Regions from separate parts of the Paenibacillus sp. p3-SID1389 genome, predicted to be linked through region 3. Evidence: riboswitches for the same ligand, from Rfam matches in the RefSeq annotation. Region 3 holds a riboswitch; each other region holds the start of a gene.
The links. Region 3 has a riboswitch for cyclic di-AMP ahead of M3G15_RS01165 (KamA family radical SAM protein). Riboswitches for the same ligand answer to the same signal wherever they lie in the genome.

Region 1: it holds a riboswitch for cyclic di-AMP, as region 3 does, so the genes downstream of both, M3G15_RS14960 (resuscitation-promoting factor) here and M3G15_RS01165 (KamA family radical SAM protein) in region 3, are expected to answer to the same signal.
Region 2: it holds a riboswitch for cyclic di-AMP, as region 3 does, so the genes downstream of both, M3G15_RS05310 (3D domain-containing protein) here and M3G15_RS01165 (KamA family radical SAM protein) in region 3, are expected to answer to the same signal.
Region 4: it holds a riboswitch for cyclic di-AMP, as region 3 does, so the genes downstream of both, M3G15_RS03555 (APC family permease) here and M3G15_RS01165 (KamA family radical SAM protein) in region 3, are expected to answer to the same signal.

Annotation. Positions count from the first base shown of each region.
Region 1 covers NZ_JALXVO010000037.1:10,043-14,930, reverse strand. Annotated here, with positions in the region: gene rsmA (16S rRNA (adenine(1518)-N(6)/adenine(1519)-N(6))-dimethyltransferase RsmA) at 24-920, opposite strand; gene rnmV (ribonuclease M5) at 926-1,471, opposite strand; gene M3G15_RS14960 (resuscitation-promoting factor) at 1,636-2,772, opposite strand; cyclic di-AMP (ydaO/yuaA leader) riboswitch at 3,219-3,431, opposite strand; gene M3G15_RS14955 (TatD family hydrolase) at 3,629-4,402, opposite strand; gene M3G15_RS14950 (HD domain-containing protein) at 4,419-4,888, opposite strand, start outside.
Region 2 covers NZ_JALXVO010000008.1:53,735-58,622, reverse strand. Annotated here, with positions in the region: gene M3G15_RS05325 (transporter substrate-binding domain-containing protein) at 1-525, shown strand, start outside; gene M3G15_RS05320 (amino acid ABC transporter permease) at 620-1,282, shown strand; gene M3G15_RS05315 (amino acid ABC transporter ATP-binding protein) at 1,269-1,991, shown strand; cyclic di-AMP (ydaO/yuaA leader) riboswitch at 2,166-2,334, shown strand; gene M3G15_RS05310 (3D domain-containing protein) at 2,343-3,035, shown strand; gene M3G15_RS05305 (polysaccharide deacetylase family protein) at 3,129-3,962, opposite strand; gene M3G15_RS05300 (dihydroorotate dehydrogenase electron transfer subunit) at 4,151-4,846, shown strand; gene M3G15_RS05295 (dihydroorotate dehydrogenase) at 4,843-4,888, shown strand, end outside.
Region 3 covers NZ_JALXVO010000002.1:51,671-56,558, forward strand. Annotated here, with positions in the region: gene M3G15_RS01160 (methyl-accepting chemotaxis protein) at 1-1,088, shown strand, start outside; gene M3G15_RS01165 (KamA family radical SAM protein) at 1,153-2,322, opposite strand; cyclic di-AMP (ydaO/yuaA leader) riboswitch at 2,484-2,626, opposite strand; gene M3G15_RS01170 (cobyric acid synthase) at 2,650-4,305, opposite strand; gene cobS (adenosylcobinamide-GDP ribazoletransferase) at 4,625-4,888, opposite strand, start outside.
Region 4 covers NZ_JALXVO010000005.1:42,082-46,969, forward strand. Annotated here, with positions in the region: gene M3G15_RS03550 (fructose-specific PTS transporter subunit EIIC) at 1-1,148, shown strand, start outside; gene M3G15_RS03555 (APC family permease) at 1,197-3,014, opposite strand; cyclic di-AMP (ydaO/yuaA leader) riboswitch at 3,172-3,352, opposite strand; gene M3G15_RS03560 (threonine aldolase family protein) at 3,592-4,707, opposite strand.

The DNA of each region.
Region 1 (4,888 bases), on a different contig from region 3:
GTATGGGCGACAAGAGGGAATGGTTACTCGCGGAGTTCCTTCACCCCGGCATTCAGCAGCGTATCACTCAGCTTGGCGAACTCGTCCAGGCTTAATGTCTCCGCCCGCCGGGAGGGCTGGATCCCGGCTTCCTCCAGCAGTTGCTCCAGTCTCTCCCGCCCTTCCTTCGGGAAGAAGCGGCTTTTCAGATTGTTGGAAATCGTCTTTCGTCTCTGGGCAAAAGAAGCCTGCACCACCTCGAAGAAAAACGCCTCATCCTGAACCGCCACAGCTGGCGTCTCCCGCACGGTTAAGCGAATCACTGCGGACTCTACATTCGGCTGTGGAATAAACACGCTGTGCGGCACCGTGCAGATCATCTCCGGGGTGCTGTAGTACTGCACGGCGATGCTAAGGCTGCCGTAGTCCTTGCCGCCGGGAGTGGCAGCCATGCGCTCGGCCACTTCCTTCTGGATCATGACGACGATATGTTTCAGCGGCAGTTTCTCTTCCAGAAGCTTCATCATGATGGGAGTCGTCACGTAATACGGCAGATTGGCGACGACACTGACGCCGCTCACCCCGCTGAATTCCGCAGCAAATAAAGCCTTTAGGTCCAGCTTCAACACATCGCCATGGATCACATGGACGTGCGGGTAGGGCTCCAGCACCTCCTGCAGAATCGGAAGCAGCCGCTGGTCAATCTCCACCGCTGCCACCTTGCCTGCCTCCTGCGCCAGCTTCTCCGTTAAGGCGCCGATGCCCGGCCCGATTTCCAGTGCGCCCTGGGTCTTGTCCAATTCGGCGGCGGCAACAATTTTACCGAGGATGTTCTGGTCGATCAGAAAGTTTTGCCCCAGACTTTTTTTGAACGAAAAACCGTGCCGCTGAATGATCTCCTTCGTCCGGCGCGGTGTGGATACGTCTTCCCTTATGCTCATGGTTCTTAAACTCCTTTGCTTTCCAACTCGGCTAACGCAGCTGCAAACTCCTCGCGGCTGATGCGGAACACGGTTAACCGTTTGTAGAGCTGCTTTCCGTTACAATATCCGATACCCAACAGCTCGCCCAGCGCTTTTCGCCGCGCCGCAGCTTGCGGGTGTACGATTAACCCTGCGTTAATCAAGTCTTCCCAGGTGATTGCGGCCTCTACTCCCGGCGCTTCGCTGCGCACCCGGGACAACGCGGTGCGGATCGCCTCCGGCGAGGCATTCTCCACCCCGATGTCGCCTTTCTTCGTAGCTTCGACCTCAGGCAGGAAAGCGTGCTTGCAGCCCGGCACCCGCGCTGCCACGATTTTACGAATCCGCTCCCCGGCATGGTCGGGGTCCGTAAAAATAATCACGCCCCGGCGTTCCTGCGCCAAAGCGATTTTCTTTAGCACGGCTTCGCCTATCGCCGAACCCCCCGTCTCAATCGTATCCGCCTCTACGGCTCGTTTAATGGCCACGGTGTCATCTCGGCCCTCCACCACGATGACCTCTTTGATCATGGATCTGTCTTCCTTCCTGTTCTTGCTTGTCTCCACCAGAATAACAAAAAGAAGAGGATCATATCATCCTCTTCTAATCCACTGTCCTTCTAATCCACTGTCTTATTCATCATCCTAATACTATCTCATTCCCTCCGCATTGTAAAACGAAAGAGAACGAGATCTTAGTTCAATTCCGGCTTCGTCGGACCGATTACGTATACGGTGCGGCCCTTCTTGCGGCCGAATTTCTTAGCATCCTTCAGACTATCAAAATAGACGTCCATCTTATTTCCATCGATGGCTCCACCCGTATCCTCTGCCTTACGGAAGCCGACTCCTTCGATGTATACCCACCAACCAAGCGGAACGACGTCTTTATCAACGGCAATCGTTCTGCCTTCCGTCACGCGGGTACCCGAAGCCGTACGGGTGCCTATCCCGTCTTCTTCCGCCGAATACGCGGTTAACGTAACATTTTTCAGGATCTTTTTATATTTGAATGAGACGCCACCTTTGGTCGTCGTCCCGCTGATGTTCACCGTATTTCCCTTACGGCTTATGCTGGCCGACAGGACCTCGGTAGGTTTCTTCGTGCCGACTGCGATCACCTTCGGCTGAGGGTCCTTGGAGACCTCTTTGCCGAGCCAACGCTTCGCCACGAATTTTCCGTCTTCGTAGGTTTTCTCAATGTTGTGAATGACCAGACCTTCGGTACCTTCTTGAATGACCTTCGTGGTACCTTTTAGCAGCTTGTCGTCCGACGTTTTGACCACGCTAAAGGGCACAGTCTCCTTGCTCTGCACCGTTTGCTTGCTGACCCGAACGACCTTGACATTCAGGTTCTCGGTAACTTTACTGTCCAATGCCGGGGTCACCTTGTCGTCTTCATCCAAAGTGATGCCGAGCTCGGACAATACGCCCTCTACTTTGCTTTGCGTCGTGAAGTGGACTTTCGTATTGCCGTCCGCGGTCACATTGACCGGCTTCGCGCGTACTATGACAATGCGGTCACCGTTCTTCAGCGAGCTTTCCAGCGGGAGGGATACTGAATCCTTCGCACTGAGCTTAATCGATTGTTCCTCCAGCAGATGAGCTACACTGGATTGGGTTGTCTCCACAGACTGGACATTCCCGTCCACAATCAGGGATACTTCCTTCTGTGCCTGGCTATACAGCCAGATTAGGATGATGATGATTCCCGCGATGGCCAGAACGCCGACGAACGCTATCTGACGTAAATTCTCATGCTTCCATCGCATTGCGTAAGACATGCTGGATGAGCGTGATTCATGGGTCTCCTCTTTGCGGAAAATGCCCATTTCTTCCGTCCTCCTTCATAGTCCCGCCGTCTAGGTCGATGCATGATAACGATTGACGCGACTACAGTTACTTTTTACAAAACGCCTAAGGTAGTCAAAAAGTCATCTTTTGATCACGAAGCAGGTCAAGAAGTGAATTCGGCATCGAATCTTGAATTCAGCCGGGCCTTCCGTTGCTCACGTACCCCCATGTACGCTGCGCTACTCAGTCCCAAGCTTCATCCAACCTTCTCGGTGCTGAAAAACCTGACTTTTTGAACACTGATCTTAAATTTAATCCTAAGCGTTTTGCATCCTTGACCAGTCTCTCCTGCTTGTCGTCACCTCCTGTTTTCCAACAGTATGACGACCCTATTACTTTTATTCAAAACAAAAGAAGCCGGGAGAAAGAGTTAGAGGAACTCCTTCGTGGCTTCTTGAATGTCTTGGGTGTAATAGCTGCACGAGTGACCTCTCTTATTCGCTTACGAGGTTAGCTGTCGGGTTCGGGCGAAAGAGAGCCGCCCTTTCTCAGTACATTCGCTCATGGCGCAATGACCTTGAATTCACCCCATAGACCCTGGAAAGAAATCGAATACGAACGCATACAGGCTATCGCCAACTGCAATCCGTATTGGTTCCCCCGTTCTCCGTCATAGGAGATTCAGCGAGACTGGTTCATGGAACCAAGCATCGTACGGTTCAAAACGAACCGAATCGATACTGAAAAGATTCTATCCTGTTTCGATGCAGGTTGTAAAGGACGAATCAACCACGTTTTTTTAAAAAAATGGTTAAAAAAATGTAATGACCTTGTTTTTGAGGGTTAAAAAGCATTAATCTTTCCGAAATCCTCTTTATTTCATCCGTTTTGCTCTCAAATACTCGGGATTCCAAATCGTTCCAATGCGTTTCGGGTGGTAATTTCCGCGATTTCCTCAAAAGTGACCCCTTTGAGCTCGGCTGCCATTTCTGCAACCAAGCGGACATGAGCGGACTCATTCCGTTTACCACGATATGGATGCGGCGTTAAATAAGGGGAATCCGTTTCGATCAGCAATCGATCCATCGGCGTCTTGGCCAACACTTCTTTTGGCTGTTTTGCATTTTTAAACGTAATCGGCCCGCCAAACGACAAATGAAATCCCAAATCTAGACACATTTTGGCAATTTCCCAACTGCCGGAGAAAGAGTGCATCACGCCTCCAACTTCATTGGCTTTCTCTTCCCGAAGGATGCGTACCACGTCTTCGTGAGCGTCCCGATTATGAATGGAAATCGGCATGCCCAAGCTGCGAGCCAGTCCAATTTGCTCACGAAAAACCTTATGTTGAACGTCCTTAGGTGACGTATCCCAATAATAATCCAGCCCAATTTCTCCGATGGCGACGACCTTCTCATGCTTGCACAATTCTGCAATCCAGTCCAAATCGCCCTCTTGCATTGTAATCGCGTCTTGCGGATGCCAGCCGACAGCGGCATAAATGAAGTCATAGGTCTCTGCCAACTTCATGGTCGAAGGGATCGTCTCGCGGTTAAATCCGATGTTAATCATCCGCGTAACCCCTTGTTCCACGGCGCGCGCGATCACTTCCTCGCGGTCCTCGTCAAATTGGGGAGCATCCAAATGCGTATGCGTATCAAATAACATAAACCTTGTCATCCTCCTAATTCCGTTGCTCGAAAATGCGGGCTACCGGGCGGGGCAGCCGATCTATCACAGCACACAATTTATTATCCGGATAGTACAAATGCGTCTTCCCTCGGTGCAAGCCGCTGATCGACCGCACGATATCCGATACTTCTGAAATTTCCCGGAGCCGTTCCTGCCGGTCCAACAGCAAAATTTGCTTCTGTCGAACCCCATCGTCCGGACGGAACACATCATACGGCAGATCGGTCGGAAAATCAATTTCCATGTCGTATTCAGGTTGTAGGCCCACTTGTCTAAAAGCGTTCCGAATCTCCTCCAGCATTTCCAGTTCCGGCGTGTCCAATTCTACATATTTATACAATTTGCGATTTAAAAACCGGGAACATAAATCGCTTAATCGCTCATCCTTTTCCCGCGTCCACTGCATGAAAGCCGTTTGCATCAACGCTTCGTCCAGCTGCAAATAATCGGCAACGCCGATAT
Region 2 (4,888 bases), on a different contig from region 3:
TTGCTGAACGAGCTGTCGAGCGGACGTGTGGATCTCGTCATTTCTGGACTCAGCCCAACTCCAGAACGTGCTGAACAAATCGACATGTCGCAAATTTACTACAAAGCGGAGCAAGCTGTGGTGACTCGTGAAGCGGACAAAGACAAGTTCAGCACAATGGAATCGCTGGAGGGCGCGAAAATCGGCGTTCAACAAGGTTCCATTCAAGAAGAAATGGCGAAGGAAATTCCGAATGCCAAACTGACCTCGCTGGCTAAAATCAATGACATCATTATGCAGTTGAACTCCAACCGTGTAGATGCTGCTATTTTGGAAGGTCCTGTCGCAGAATCGTTCGTTAAGAACGTTAAAGGCCTGGTCATCACCGATGCCAAGCCGGTAACTGAGGATGAAGGCTACGTGATTGGCATTAAGAAAGGCAACCAAGAGCTGTTGGATCAAGTGAATAAGACGCTCGATCGCTTGATTAGCGCAGGCAGCATCGATCAATTCGTTGCCGAAGCTAGCGAACTGGCCGAAAAATAATCACGATATCCATCCACAGAAAATAGCGAAGCTTTCGCTATTTTCTGTTTTTTTGCTTAAGGGTTTAAGGTAAAGGAGGAGGAAGGAAGGCGTTATGGACTTAATTTCAATGTTTATGGAATACCGCAGTTACTTCTTGGCCGGTGTTCAGTATACCCTACTCTTGGCAGCGATCAGCGTGATATGCGGCTTCTTTCTTGGTTTGTTGATCGCACTATTGCGCATGTCGCCATGGGGGATCTTACGGTTTCTGGGGCATGTGTGGGTTGAATTTCTGCGTGGCACCCCAATGATGGTACAGCTGTTGATTATTCACTACGGGTTCGCATTTATGTTTGATATTAATTTCACCCCGATTCAGTCAGGTGCGATTACATTGTCCATTAACAGTTCGGCTTATTTGGCGGAAATTTTCCGTGCCGGCATTCAAGGTGTCGATCGGGGACAAGGGGAAGCGGCCCGTTCCTTGGGGATGACCAAAGGGATGGCTATGCGCCATATCATCATTCCGCAGGCGATCAAATCGGTGCTTCCCGCGATTGGCAACGAGTTTATTACGATCATTAAAGAATCGTCGATCGTATCGATCATCGGTACGGCCGAGCTGATTTATCAAGCACAGTCCGTCGTGACGATTACGTACGATGGGATGACGCCTTATTTGATCATCGCCATTATGTACTTTATTCTGACATTCACGCTGTCTCGGATTTTGGGCGTGTTCGAAAGGAAGTTGAAGACCAGTGATCACCGTTAAAGGTTTGCATAAAAAATTCGGCCAACTCCATATTTTGCGCGGGATCGATCTGGAAATCTCCAAAGGCGAAGTTGTCGTCGTCATCGGTCCTAGCGGGTCGGGGAAAAGTACGTTTCTCCGCTGCCTGAACCTGTTAGAGGTTCCGACCGAAGGGGAGATCACCTTTGAAGGCGCTTCGATCACCGCCAAGGGACATGACATCAATAAAACCCGCGAGAAAATGGGGATGGTGTTCCAGCACTTTAATCTATTCCCGCACAAGACCGTGATCGACAACATTACGCTCGCGCCGATTCGCGTGAAGAAGCTCGATAAAGGCAAAGCGGAAGCGATCGCCATGGACCTGCTTCGCACGGTTGGACTGGAGGATAAGCGGGACGCCTATCCGGCGCAGCTCTCCGGCGGACAGAAGCAGCGGATTGCGATTGCCCGCGCATTGGCTATGGAGCCGCATGTGATGCTGTTTGATGAACCGACGTCGGCCCTGGACCCGGAAATGGTCGGAGAGGTGCTTGACGTTATGAAGAACCTGGCTGAACGGGGAATGACGATGGTTATCGTTACGCATGAGATGGGATTTGCCCGTGAGGTTGGCGACCGCATCCTGTTTATGGATCAAGGTGTCATTCTGGAGCAAGGTACGCCGCAAGAGGTGTTTGGGGCGCCGAAGCATCAGCGTACGCAGGATTTTTTAAGCAAAGTATTATAAATCTTAAGGACCGTCCGAGCTTCCATTCGGGCGGTTTTTTGTCCTCCGATGGATCGAACGTACGATCTAAATTTACACTCTTTTTACCTTTGAACACAAAAATGTAACCAGTCCAATCAAGCAATTCCGCCGTTTGGTGGGATTTACCTGACCTATTGGTTACAAAATTGTGATATATTAAGTAGGCCGAAACCTGAACTTGAGGTGCGGGGGACGAAAGATGAAAACAGGGGCTGCCTAGCTGACTGTTTTCTTGGGGTGAAGCGTATCGAAGCGATGCGCCGGGAATGATCCTTTTTCCCGAATCCGACAACTAACTCCGCAGGCGCAGTAAAAAGGAGGGCAATTCATTTGAATACTCGTATTTGGTCTAAAATTGCAGCAACGGCGCTGATCGCCGCAAGCCTTACGATTCCGATGCAGACGACTTCCGTCCATGCAGACGCGGTACATAAAGCCGTGGAAGGAGATACTTTTTATCTTCTTGCCAAAAAATATGGCGTAGATATGAATAAGCTCATGGCTGCCAACCCATCCATCAATCCGAAAAATATTTACGCTGGTTTAAAAATCACCATTCCGGGAGTTCAAACCCAAACGACGGGAGTTGCTTCCGCTGCTCCGGCGAAGAAGGAGAGCGCAGCTACGACAACTGCTTCCGCTTCCAAGCTCAAGGTCATGTCTACCGGGAACGTGGTTGAAGCATGGGGGAAAACCTTTACTTACTCGAAAACGATCAATGTGAAAGCATCGGCGTATTCGGCATCAGCTAGTGAGAATGGAAAATGGGGCGCGGTTGACTACTTCGGCAACCCGCTGAAGCTTGGTACCATCGCTGTTGATCCGAATGTCATTCCGATGGGCACAAAGGTGCTGGTGACCGGCCACAACCATGACGGTCTGCCGGATCAGGCTTTTGTAGCTACGGCCACCGATCAGGGGGGCGCAATCAAGGGTAACCGGATTGATATCTTTATTCCCGGCAGCGCAGCAAATGCGAAATCGTTTGGTTTCCAAGATGTGACGCTTTACGTATTAAATTAAACACCTTGTTTAAAAAAGTCGGTCAGAATGTATCCTGGCCGACTTTTTGTGCTTGCTGGCGAAGTGCCTGATTTTCAGAAGATTCCCAATACATCAGCGGTATTTGGTCGTATGCAGCAGCTCGGAAAGATCAACGAATTGATACCCCTGTGCCTGCAAGGCGTCGATGATCTTCGGCAAAGCCTGGATGGTGCCGGTTAAGTCGGAGCCAACGCCGCCGCCTGAGTGCTGAAGGATGATCGAGCCGGGCCCCGCCGTGCGCATCACGTTGGAGATCACTTTGTTCTTGTCGATCCCTTTCCAATCCTGTGAATCCACATTCCAATTGACGAGGGTGTAGCCGTTCTTTTTCGCCCATTGAACCTGTTCTTCCTTGATTTCTCCATAAGGCGGCCGAATCAGCTGGGGACGGTATCCAACGACGTTCTGGATAATTTTCTCCGTGCGTAAAATCTCGCTCTGGAACTGCTTAATGGAGCGGTTGCGGAAGTTCGGATGATTAAAGGAGTGATTGCCGATGAGATGGCCTTCGTGATGCATCCGCCGTAACAGGCCGGGAAACTTCTTAGCCCGTGCACCAACAACAAAGAAGGTGGCTTTGACCCCTTTCCGGTGAAGCACGTCCAAAATTTGCGGCGTAAACCGCGGATCCGGACCATCATCGAAGGTCAGTGCAATCTGCTTCACCTCCGGCCCCCGGAAGATGAAGGTTTCTGAATATTTGCGCCGCAGCTCACCAAGATCTGCCGGCTTGGCACCTGCGGGCACGAGTGCCGCCTTCTTGTCCGCCTGGTCCCCCTGAGATTCTGGCCCTCTGTTTTCGAGATCCAGTGCGGCGGCTTTGACGGGATAAAATTCCGTCCCGCCCACCATGATCAGAGAAGCGGTCATGCAGCAGACCAGAGCATTCTTAAGCTGAATAAGCAATTTGAAGTCCCCCTTCAACCCAAAACTGTACATGTTCTCTAGTATCCCCTAACTTTTTCAGATCATGATGGATTGTGAAAAATTGCGCTGATTTCCTCTCATGATTCGCTGTGAGAGATGTCACAGACGATCCCGCTAAAAAATTGCATCCTTTGATGAAGTGTAATCAAATGGGGTGGGGTGAACATATGGCAATCGTAGTGGCTAACGAGGAAATATCACCAGGGGTGTTCAAACTGTCCGTACAAGGGCGATTTACGGGAAAAATGGGGCAATTCTACATGTTGCGTGCAGGAGAACGCTATCCGTTACTGTCCCGACCGATCAGTATCTTTGATCTCGAAGAGGATCGGCTGGATTTCTTGATCCGGGTTGCGGGGGTAGGTACGACCCGGTTATCTGAACTGAAGCAAGGCGACCGATTGACCTTGGACGGGCCGTTTGGTAACGGGTTTCCGCCGCTGGAGGGAAGAACCGCCTTTGTAGGCGGTGGCATCGGCATCGCTCCGTTTTATTATGCGCTTAGGGAAGCACCGCAGGCAGACGTATATCTCGGTTACAGCCGCGAGCCTTATTTGGTAGAGGAGTTCCGTGCGATGTCCCGCGGCAACGTGACGGTGGATGTAGGCGGCTCGATTCTAGAGAAAGTGGATTTTCGGGCGTACGATACGGTAATTGCTTGCGGGCCTCATCCGATGTTGCATGCCGTCCAGCGCAAACAGGCGGAAAGCGGCGGCCAGGCCAAGGTATACGTCTCCTTGGAGAATCGGATGGCATGCGGAATCGGTGCTTGCCTTGTCTGCAGCGTGAAATGCAGAGACGTCCGGAAGAAGGCTTGCGCTGACGGGCCGGTATTTTTGGCGGAAGAGGTGATGTTTGTATGACGGATTTATCGTGTCGCCTCGCTGGAGTCTTTTTTAAAAATC
Region 3 (4,888 bases):
ACTTTGTTAGTACGCGAATCACGAAGCCGATCCGAAAGCTCGTGACGGTCACGGAACAAATGGCTGGCGGGGACTTCCGCCATACCATCGAAGTGAAAGGAAATGACGAAATCGCCCAATTAGCCGGGAGCTTCCAAACGATGACTCATCAGCTCAAAGACATGTTCGCTGCCGTGATGCAAACGTCCCGGGCGGTCGTCGACGGCTCAGAGAACTTGTCCCGTTCGGTTACGACGTTTGAGGATCTGATCGCCCGTTCCAATGTAGCGACGAAGGAAATCGAAGCCGGCAGCATGACGATTGCGTCCGCAGCAGCCGAAAACGCCCGTGCGATGGAAGAAATTTCGCAAGGTGTACAGCACATTGCCGCTTCGTCTGCCGAAGTCACCGAACAGATTGGACAAGCTGCGGATGAAGCCGGTGCCGGGAATACTTTGGCACAAACGGCGGTTACGCAGATGCAGCATGTAGAAGATGCGGCTAATCGGACGCTGGGGCATATCCGCACGCTGAATGATCGCTCGGAGTCAATTTCAAACGTTGTCGTAACCATTACGGAAATTACGAAGCAAATTAATATTCTGGCACTGAATGCGGCGATCGAAGCGGCACGGGCCGGCGAGCACGGCAAAGGGTTTGCTGTCGTCGCCGAAGAAGTCCGTAAGCTGGCTGAGCAGTCCCGCCAGGCGATGGAGGAAATCGGTGAGAACCTGCTCAGTATTCGAGAAGAATCGGAAAACTCCGTCAACGCTATGCAACGGGCCAGCGAGGAAATCGTCTCCGGAACAGAACGGGTGAAGCAAGCTGGTCAGGCGTTTGAACAATTAACTAAGCTGATTCAGAACGTGAACTTGACGATTCAATCGGTCTCGGCATCCACCCAAGAGGTATCCGCCGGTACCGAGGAAGTGACCGCATCGGTGGAGGAATCCGCCAATATTACCGCCAAGTCGCTCGCTAACATGGAGCAAATCAGCAGCTATTCGCAGCAACAACTGAGCGAAATGGAAAATCACGCGCGTACGGTTCGTTCGCTGCATGAGCAGGCGTTGGCGCTGCAGGAGTCGATCGCAAAATTCCGGATCTGACTCTAAAAACAAAACGTACCCTTCACGCTCTCCTGATCAGGGAAGCGGAAGGGTACGTTTTGTTTTATCCCGTAATGGACACTGCGCTTGCAGCGTCTTCCGTTGGCTGATCCGACTGCGTATCCAACTTCGATTCCGGCTTCTTCCAGTACGCTTCACTGCCTGGCAGATCGTCGAACCAGGTAGCATCATCCGGGCAAGGCAAAATCATAAATTTGCCGTATTCACCGTCCCGGGACTGATGATATTTGAGATAAGCCTGCCCGTTTTCAATGGCCAGGATTTCGATTTTTCCCGAAGAATGGCTCATTGAAAGCCGCACGCGTTTGCCAAGCCCCGATGTACGGGCTTTCGCTTCCTCCACCAGTTGATATGCTCGTTTCAGCGGGATCACGAAATCAGCATTTCCAGCAACGGGACGATTGATAAAGAAATAGTACGGAGTGACGCCGGCCCACGATAAGCGGTCCAGCAATTCGCCAAGCACGGCCGCATCATCATTGATGCCTTTGAGAATCGGCGTTTGATTAACCACGATAGCCCCAGCGTCGTGTAACGCCTGGAACCCTCTTTTGGCTTCAGGGGTAATTTCGCGCGGATGATTGATATGCGCCATGACATAAATCCGTTGGTCTACAGTGGAGAACTCCCTAATCAGATCCAGCAATTCCGGATCTTCATAAATACGCATAGGATTAAAAACAGGAATTTTGGAGCCGAGTCGGATGATTTTTACATGCTCAATGGCTCTTAGCCGTTCGAGAATCGAACGCAGTTTCTTTGTAGCCAAAATCAAGCTGTCACCGCCGGTTAACAGGACGTTGTTGATCTCAGGATGCTGGGCGATATACTCGATGCCAGGCGTGACATCCGCCATCGCTTCCTTCACATCGTTGCGAAACAACCGTTTACGGAAGCAATACCGGCAATAGGAGCCGCAAACCTCGGACACGATCAGCAGCGCGGTCGTGCGGTATTTATGCTGGCAGCCAGGCACCACATAGTTCGCCGCTTCGTCGGAAGCGTCCCAACGCCCGTATTCCTTCAGCTCTCCCGTATTGGGGATCACCAACTTGCGGATCGGGTCCTCTGGATCATTCCAGTCGATCAAATTCAAATAGTAGTCATTCACCCGAAAAACGAATTTGTCCGTAATCGGTTTCAACTCCTGCCGCTCCTGCTCGGACAACTGGCTCACCTTGGCAATATCGGTGATGTACTTCGGACTAGCCATAAATCCTCTCCTCCTTTAATAGTGCGATGCGTAAAGAAGAAGCTCGAAACTTGCAGTGAATGCGAGTACTCCGCCGAATGCTCGGGTCAAAGGTCTTGCAGAACGCAAAAAGACCCCGCTTCAAAGAACAGGGTCATTAATTGATGACTGAAATAATATTAAAATGACCCATCCACTGCAAACGAGGTTAGCTGACGGGCTCGGGAAAGATGGTTCCCTACGTTAATCCTACAACGATTCGCCCCAAAAGATTGGTTCCCCCGCTTTTCGACTTTACCCATCGAAAATTAAGCGTACTTTTATCCTACCCTAACATCACCCGATTTGTCAAAGCTTACCTTGGATCCCGGCGATGTCGTAAATGAGATCCATGCGCAAATGCCTGCGAACCTGCTCCGCTAACCGATCGAAGGCTTCCTCCTTCCGCGAGGAAGAAACAAAGGTGACGCTCAAAGGTTCGAGCCCTTTGCTCGTACGCAGTCCGTCCAGCCAAGCACGTCGCCAGGCATCATTATGGAACACTCCGTGCAGATACGTCCCAAACACCCTGCCATCGGCGCGGGCTGCGCCTTCCGGATGTGTTTGCGTCTCAGCCTGTTCTAACTCCGGGGCTGTCCCTGACCCTTGTACTGGCTCCTCATTGACCCGAAGCATAAATAAGGGACGAGTGTCCCGCAGCTGCTGGGTCGAGCCGGCATGAATCTCATAGCCTGAGATCGGCAGCCGGCGGTTCTTAGAGTGCAGCGATATCGGCTGGTCCTCGCACGTATAGCCGTGCACCCGTACCGTTTTTTTGCCTGGGAGGAAGGTTGTTGCCAAGTGGAGCAGGCCCAATCCTAACGCAGACCTCGGTTCATTGGACTCCACGCCTTCGGGGTCATGCAGTTGTTCTCCCAGCATTTGATATCCGCCGCAGATTCCGACCAGCTGGGTGCGCGTCTCCTCTTCAATCAGGCTGCAAATAGCCTCCGCCAGCCCTTGCCTACGCAAAAATTCCAGATCGCTGATCGTATCCTTGGTCCCCGGTAAAATCACCGCATCGGGATGCCCAAGCTCCGACAGCTTGCTTACATAACGTAGCGACACGTCCGGTTCGGCGGCCAACGGATCAAAATCGGTGAAGTTGGAAATATGCGGGTAACGGATGACTGCGATGTCCAGTTCCTTACTTGGCGCTTGCTCTGGATGGGCAGGATAGGTATCCAGGACAACGGAATCCTCTGCTTCGATATCCAGATCAGGCAGAAAGGGGAGCACTCCTAGTACGGGGATTCCGGTCCGCTGCTCCAGCCAATCCAGCCCGGGCTGCAATAGAGACAAATCGCCGCGGAACTTGTTGATAATGAACCCTTTTACGCGGGCGCGTTCGTGTGGCTCAAGCAGCTCCAGGGTACCAACGAGAAAAGCAAAAACGCCGCCGCGGTCAATATCCCCCACCAAGATCACGGGAGCATCCGCCCATTCAGCCAAGTTCATGTTGACGATATCCCGTTGCTTCAGGTTGATTTCCGCCGGGCTCCCAGCCCCCTCGATCACCACAATGCCATGCTTGTCGCGGAGCCGGCTGAGCGCTTCCATCACCAGCGGCTTGGCTTTAGGCAAAAATTCCTCACGATAATCAGATGCGCTTAAGTGGCGGTAAGGACGCCCATGAACAACGATCTGCGAATGCATGTCCCCAGTTGGCTTGATCAGTACCGGATTCATGTCGGTGGTGGCGGCAATGCCGCAAGCCTCCGCCTGAATGCCTTGGGCCCGTCCAATCTCTTGGCCGTCCGCTGTAACATACGAGTTCAAAGCCATATTTTGCGACTTAAACGGAGCTGGTCTAAGCCCATCCTGCGCAAAAATACGGCACAGCGCCGTCACGATCACGCTCTTGCCCACGTCAGACGCCGTCCCTTGAACCATGAGTACAGCACCTGATGCTGATGCGCTTTTTTCCTGATCCTGATCCAGAAGCTTCTTATGATTTTCGCCCATCGCGTTCCCCTCCTTTCCAAACCGTGCAGCAGTGTAGTATCTTGCCAGGGCCTTTTACACCATTATCCCCTTCGATCAGGTGGTGGTGATGACGCTCGACCTTTCCACCATTATCCCTTTCATTCAGCATACGGTGATAATGCACGATTTTGATTCTCCGCTACTTAACAGTCGACCTGTTTCTCTTAGGATTCTCGATTAATCTGTCCAGCTCTAACCTTCTTCTTTTCTCCTTGGTTCTGATTCAAGGGGATAATGATGCAAAAGCGCTCGCCGTAGAAGGTCCCCTCCCCCAAGAGCACCTCCGCTCCGCGAGTTATCAATGGGCAAAAATCAGCACTGCAAGCAGCAACAGGACAGCTTCCAACCCTTCGCCCAGCGCCCCGTAGGTATCGCCGGTCAAACCGCCGAGCTTGGCATTGATTCGTCGAGCGGCCCAAGTTCCCGCCGCCCAGGCGATAAAGGGAGACAGGCCGATAAACAGCAGCGATCGCAGCAAAGCCGATTCCTCCATTCCTCCCAGCAACACGAGCAAAGTGAGCAGCAACACTACAACGGATATCGTCACCGCCATGATGGTGCT
Region 4 (4,888 bases), on a different contig from region 3:
TCATTTACCTGCTTGGCGGCCCGATCGCCCAAGTGTTTGAATGGCTGACCAACTGGCTTGCCAGCATGCAAGGAGCCAGCTCGATTCTGCTGGCCTTGATTCTGGGCGCCATGATCTCCTTCGACATGGGCGGTCCGGTTAACAAGGTAGCGTTCATGTTCGGCTCCGCGATGATCGCGGAGGGGAACTATCAAATCATGGGTCCGATCGCCGTTGCGATCTGTATTCCGCCGATCGGTCTGGGCCTGGCAACGTTCTTGTTCAAACGCAAGTTCCATAATGCCGAACGGGAATCCGGCAAAGCCGCCTTTACGATGGGCTTGTTCGGGATCACCGAAGGTGCGATTCCGTTCGCATCGCAAGACCCACTGCGCGTTATTCCCAGCATCATGGTCGGCTCGATGACAGGTTCCGTCATCGCCATGCTGGGCGGCGTCGGCGACCGCGTAGCTCACGGCGGTCCAATCGTTGCCGTACTTGGCGCCGTTGACAATGTCCTCATGTTCTTCGTGGCCGTCATCGCGGGTTCCATCGTTACGGCCTTAATGATCAAATTGCTGAAGAAAGAACAGGTCGAGCCTCAGCTCGCCGAAGCGAGCGCTGCGGACGAGGCGGCTCCAGCCATGGAAACGCCACGTGCGGAGAACGTCCGCCCGGTAAGCGTGCCGGCTGCCGAAGCTCAAAGCACAGTTCGCAAGCTGACGGATATCATCAGTTTGGATCTGATTGAGCCTTCCCTGTCCGCGTCAACACGGGACGGGATCATCGACGAAATGATTGCAAAGCTGAACGCTGAAGGTGTGCTGACCTCCTCTGCTGAGTTCAAGCAGGCGATTCTGAAGCGCGAGCAAGAAAGCTCTACCGGCATCGGCATGAACGTCGCCGTACCGCACGGGAAGTCGGTGGCGGTGCTGAAGCCAAGAGTCGTATTCGGGATCAAGCCGGAAGGCGTGGATTGGAGCAGCGCGGACGGAACGCCCGCTAAGTTGATCTTTATGATCGCTGTCCCTGCCGAAAACAAAGGCAATGAGCATTTAAAAATTCTGCAAATGCTGTCCCGCAAGCTGATGGATGACGCATTCCGCGAACAGCTGCTGCAGGTGAAAACCAAACAGGAAGCTTATCAGCTGCTGGATCAAATTCAATAATTAAACTAAGGTCCCCCGAGCCGTTGCGACGGCTTCGGGGGAATTTGCTTATTTTTGCAAATGATAAGGTACAGTCGCAATGACGATATCTTTCTTGTTAAACAAATAAGCTCTAAGCAACAAGCTCGACTGATTATGCAAAATATTCTGCCACCAGTGCCGAGGAATAAACTGAGGAATCAGGACGGTAATGTGATCGGTCTCCGCCGTTTTCCATTCCACGGTATCAATGAACTTCATCAGCGGCCGGATAATGCTGCGGAAGCTGGAGCGCAGCGTAATGAGCCGAACCCCCGGATTCCATTCCTCCCACTTCTTCTCCATCCGTTCGATGTCCTCATCATCAAATCCGACATACACCGCAACAACGTTATCCGTCAGCGATTTGGCGTAGCTTAACGAGTTCATCACGACACGGGTAACGCCCGCCACCGGCACGACGATCGTGCTGCCCTTTATGCAAGGTTTGTCTTTATCGATGTCAATCCGAAGCTGGTCGGCGATATTGATATAATGTCGATGGATCTGGTAGAAAATAAACATCACGAGCGGCAAGAAGATAAATACGAACCAGACATGTGAAAACTTCGTGATAATGAAGATGAGCGTAATGCCCAGCGTCGTCAGCATGCCAATCGTGTTAATCGTAAGCCGGAACACCCAACCTTGCGGCTTGCGCTTGATCCAGCGCACCATCATCCCCAGTTGGGACAAGGTGAACGGAATAAATACCCCAACGGCATAGAGCGGAATCAGGCTTTCCGTGTCGCCGTGGAATCCAAGAACCAGCAGCGCCGAGGCTACGCCCAGGAAGATAATTCCGTTTGAAAAGCCAAGCCGGTCACCGCGCACCATAAACGCATGCGGCATGTATTTATCTTTGGCGAGCATAAACGCCAGCAGCGGGAAGGCCGAATAAGCCGTATTGGCTGCCAGAAACAGGATTAACGCTGTAATGCCCTGGATCAAGTAGTACAAGATCCCGCGCCCAAAGGTCGATTCAGCGATTTGAGATATTACGGTGGCCTTCGGATCCGGAGCAATTCCGTACCAATAGGCCAGCGCACTAATACCGATAAACATGGTGCAGAGAATGACACCCATCATCACCAGCGTGGTTGCGGCATTCCGCTCCGCCGGCGGCTTGAAGTTCGGAATGGCGTTGGACACCGCCTCAACCCCGGTTAAGGCCGAGCACCCCGAACTGAACGCCTTGAGCAGCAGGAACAAGCTGACGTTGGATACGGCCGTCCCGAACTCCGGTGCGCTGGTATGAATCCCGCCAGTCCAATACTTGTAGAGTCCCGACACAATCAGGACGAAGATGGAGGCCACAAATAGATATACCGGCACCGCCAGCATTGAAGCCGATTCCGTGACCCCACGCAGGTTCATGATGGTCAGTATAGTAATCATCAGGAGGGCGATCAGCACCCGCTGATCATGCAGCATAGGGAATGCGGATGTTATGGCATCTGTACCGGCTGACGAACTTACAGCTACCGTCAGTATATAATCAATAAGCAGCGAGCCGCCGGCCAGCAGTCCGGTTGACCGCCCCAGGTTATCCATCGCCACGATATAGGCCCCGCCCCCGGTCGGATAGGAGAAAATCGTCTGGCGGTACGACAGAATCAGAATCAACAGAAGCCCAAGTACCGCAAACGAGATCGGGATCGAATACCAGAGCGCGGAAAATCCCGCCGCCATCAGGACGATCAAAATCTGCTCCGTACCGTATGCCACGGAGGACAACGCGTCCGACGACAATACGGCCAATGCCTTAAGTTTGCTTAGCTTTTCTCCTTCAATTTCGGTACTTTTCATCGGTCTGCCGATCAGTACCCGCTTCAGTTTGCTTACCATGATGAAATCCTCTTTTCATTCTCAAAATAGCCTTCAATCCTGATCCGCTCGTAGTCCTTTAGGCTTCCCATTCCTGCAGCGAACAACACAAAAAGGCCGCAGGAAAGTTGGACCTTCCCGCAGCCGCTTTAAAAAGTTCAAGCAGATCACTGCGACAATTCCCTCTTTCGGACGCTTACGGAGTTAGCTGACGGATTCGGGCACGAAAGCAGCCCTACGCAGTTTGGCCAAGTTGGCCAAATCAAGCGATTCACCCCGGAAACCCGCCCTTTTGGACGCGTTTCATTGGTTCCCCCGTTTCTTTCTGAAATAAAGAAAGAACTCAGCGATCAGGTATTTTCGCCATATCAAATTGCTACGGATGAATCATACTCCCCGCCTCAAGAAGTGTAAAGATGAGGAAAAGGCGAATGGGTCGGAAAATGGGATCGACCTTGTTCGAGGAAGCGCATACATCATCCTCTTGCATTCATTTTTGAGGGCAGGCTTGAATTATCGAAGCATACATGCAAAAAACACCGTAAGGAGCGACATCCAGTCGCTTCCTACGGTGTTCTGATCTCAAACCGATACAGGTTTAAAACGAGAGTCCTCTCAACTTCTTATCCAGCAGCTCGAACGCCAGCTGCAGCCGATCTTCCGGCACCTCGCTATAGCGATCTCCGATACTGATTTCAAAGGTACTTCCCCCATCTGCCTTCTCTTTGACGAAAGAGGTTAAGCCAACCCCGGTTTCCCGATATACCTCAATCAGCACGGGCTCCAATCGATCCTTGGGAACGTCCGAATGAACATGGAACATGTTCGACACCGGGATCGCCGGGACGGTCTTCATCCGATGACATTGATTAAACAGACTGGAGATCTCCTGCGCTTGCCGATAATACATCCCCATCTTTCCTATGCGCTGCTCATAGTAGTAATCCGCACTCAGAAAATAAGGATACAAGCTGATGAGATCCCCGCCATGGCGTCTTTTCCACACCTTAGATTCCTTCGTCAGCTCCGGATCCCCTGCCAATATGGCTCCGGCGATTCCGCCGATGCCTTTGTAGAACGAGATATAGACGCTGTCGAACAGGGCGCAAACCTCTGCGGCGGTTTTTTCGTAGTAAGGCAACACTTCGAACAGTCGGGCTCCGTCCAGATGCAGCTTAATGCCCCGCTCCTGGCAGTAGGCGGAAATGGCTTCAAGCTCCGCGAACGGCGGCAGCTGACCGCCGATTTCGCGCTGCGGCAGCTCCAGCAGCAGGCACGAGACATCCTCCGGCAGTTGCCGAACGTCCTCCATCTCAATCAGCCGATCCTTATCCGCCAGGAGAATCGGCTCCAGCCCGTGCAGTTCCTTTAATCCGTCTTCCTCATGAATTTCCAAATGGCATAAAGGATGATAGGCCACACGTTTCGATCCTTTGCGGTCGCACCAAATCCGTAAAGCAATTTGCTGCGCCATCGTGCCGCTCGGAAAAAATACAGCCGACTCCTTGCCGAGCACCGCAGCCATTTTCCTTTCGAAGGCTTCCAGCGCTTGTCCTGTACCGTACATGTCGCTGTCTACCCCGCCGCTGATCTCGGCAAAAGCCTGCTTCAGCACCTCTACATTCCGTTTTCCGTGGCCCACCACTTGATAAACCGTCCGGTCAAAGGCCGCCTTCAGTGTCCGCCTATCCAGTACCCCATCATTTCCATACATGCTCCTCACCGCTCCTCTCCCACGCTGTCTGTCTAATTTCAGTATGATCATGCTTATTATAGCGCCATTTGAAGCAGGAATCGATGATTTGGATGGATTGGGCGGTATAGGTCTTGAAAGCCTCCTTACAGAATTATCCCTTTCGTTCAGAAGGAAGGAAGAAAAAGGACGTCTGTAAAAA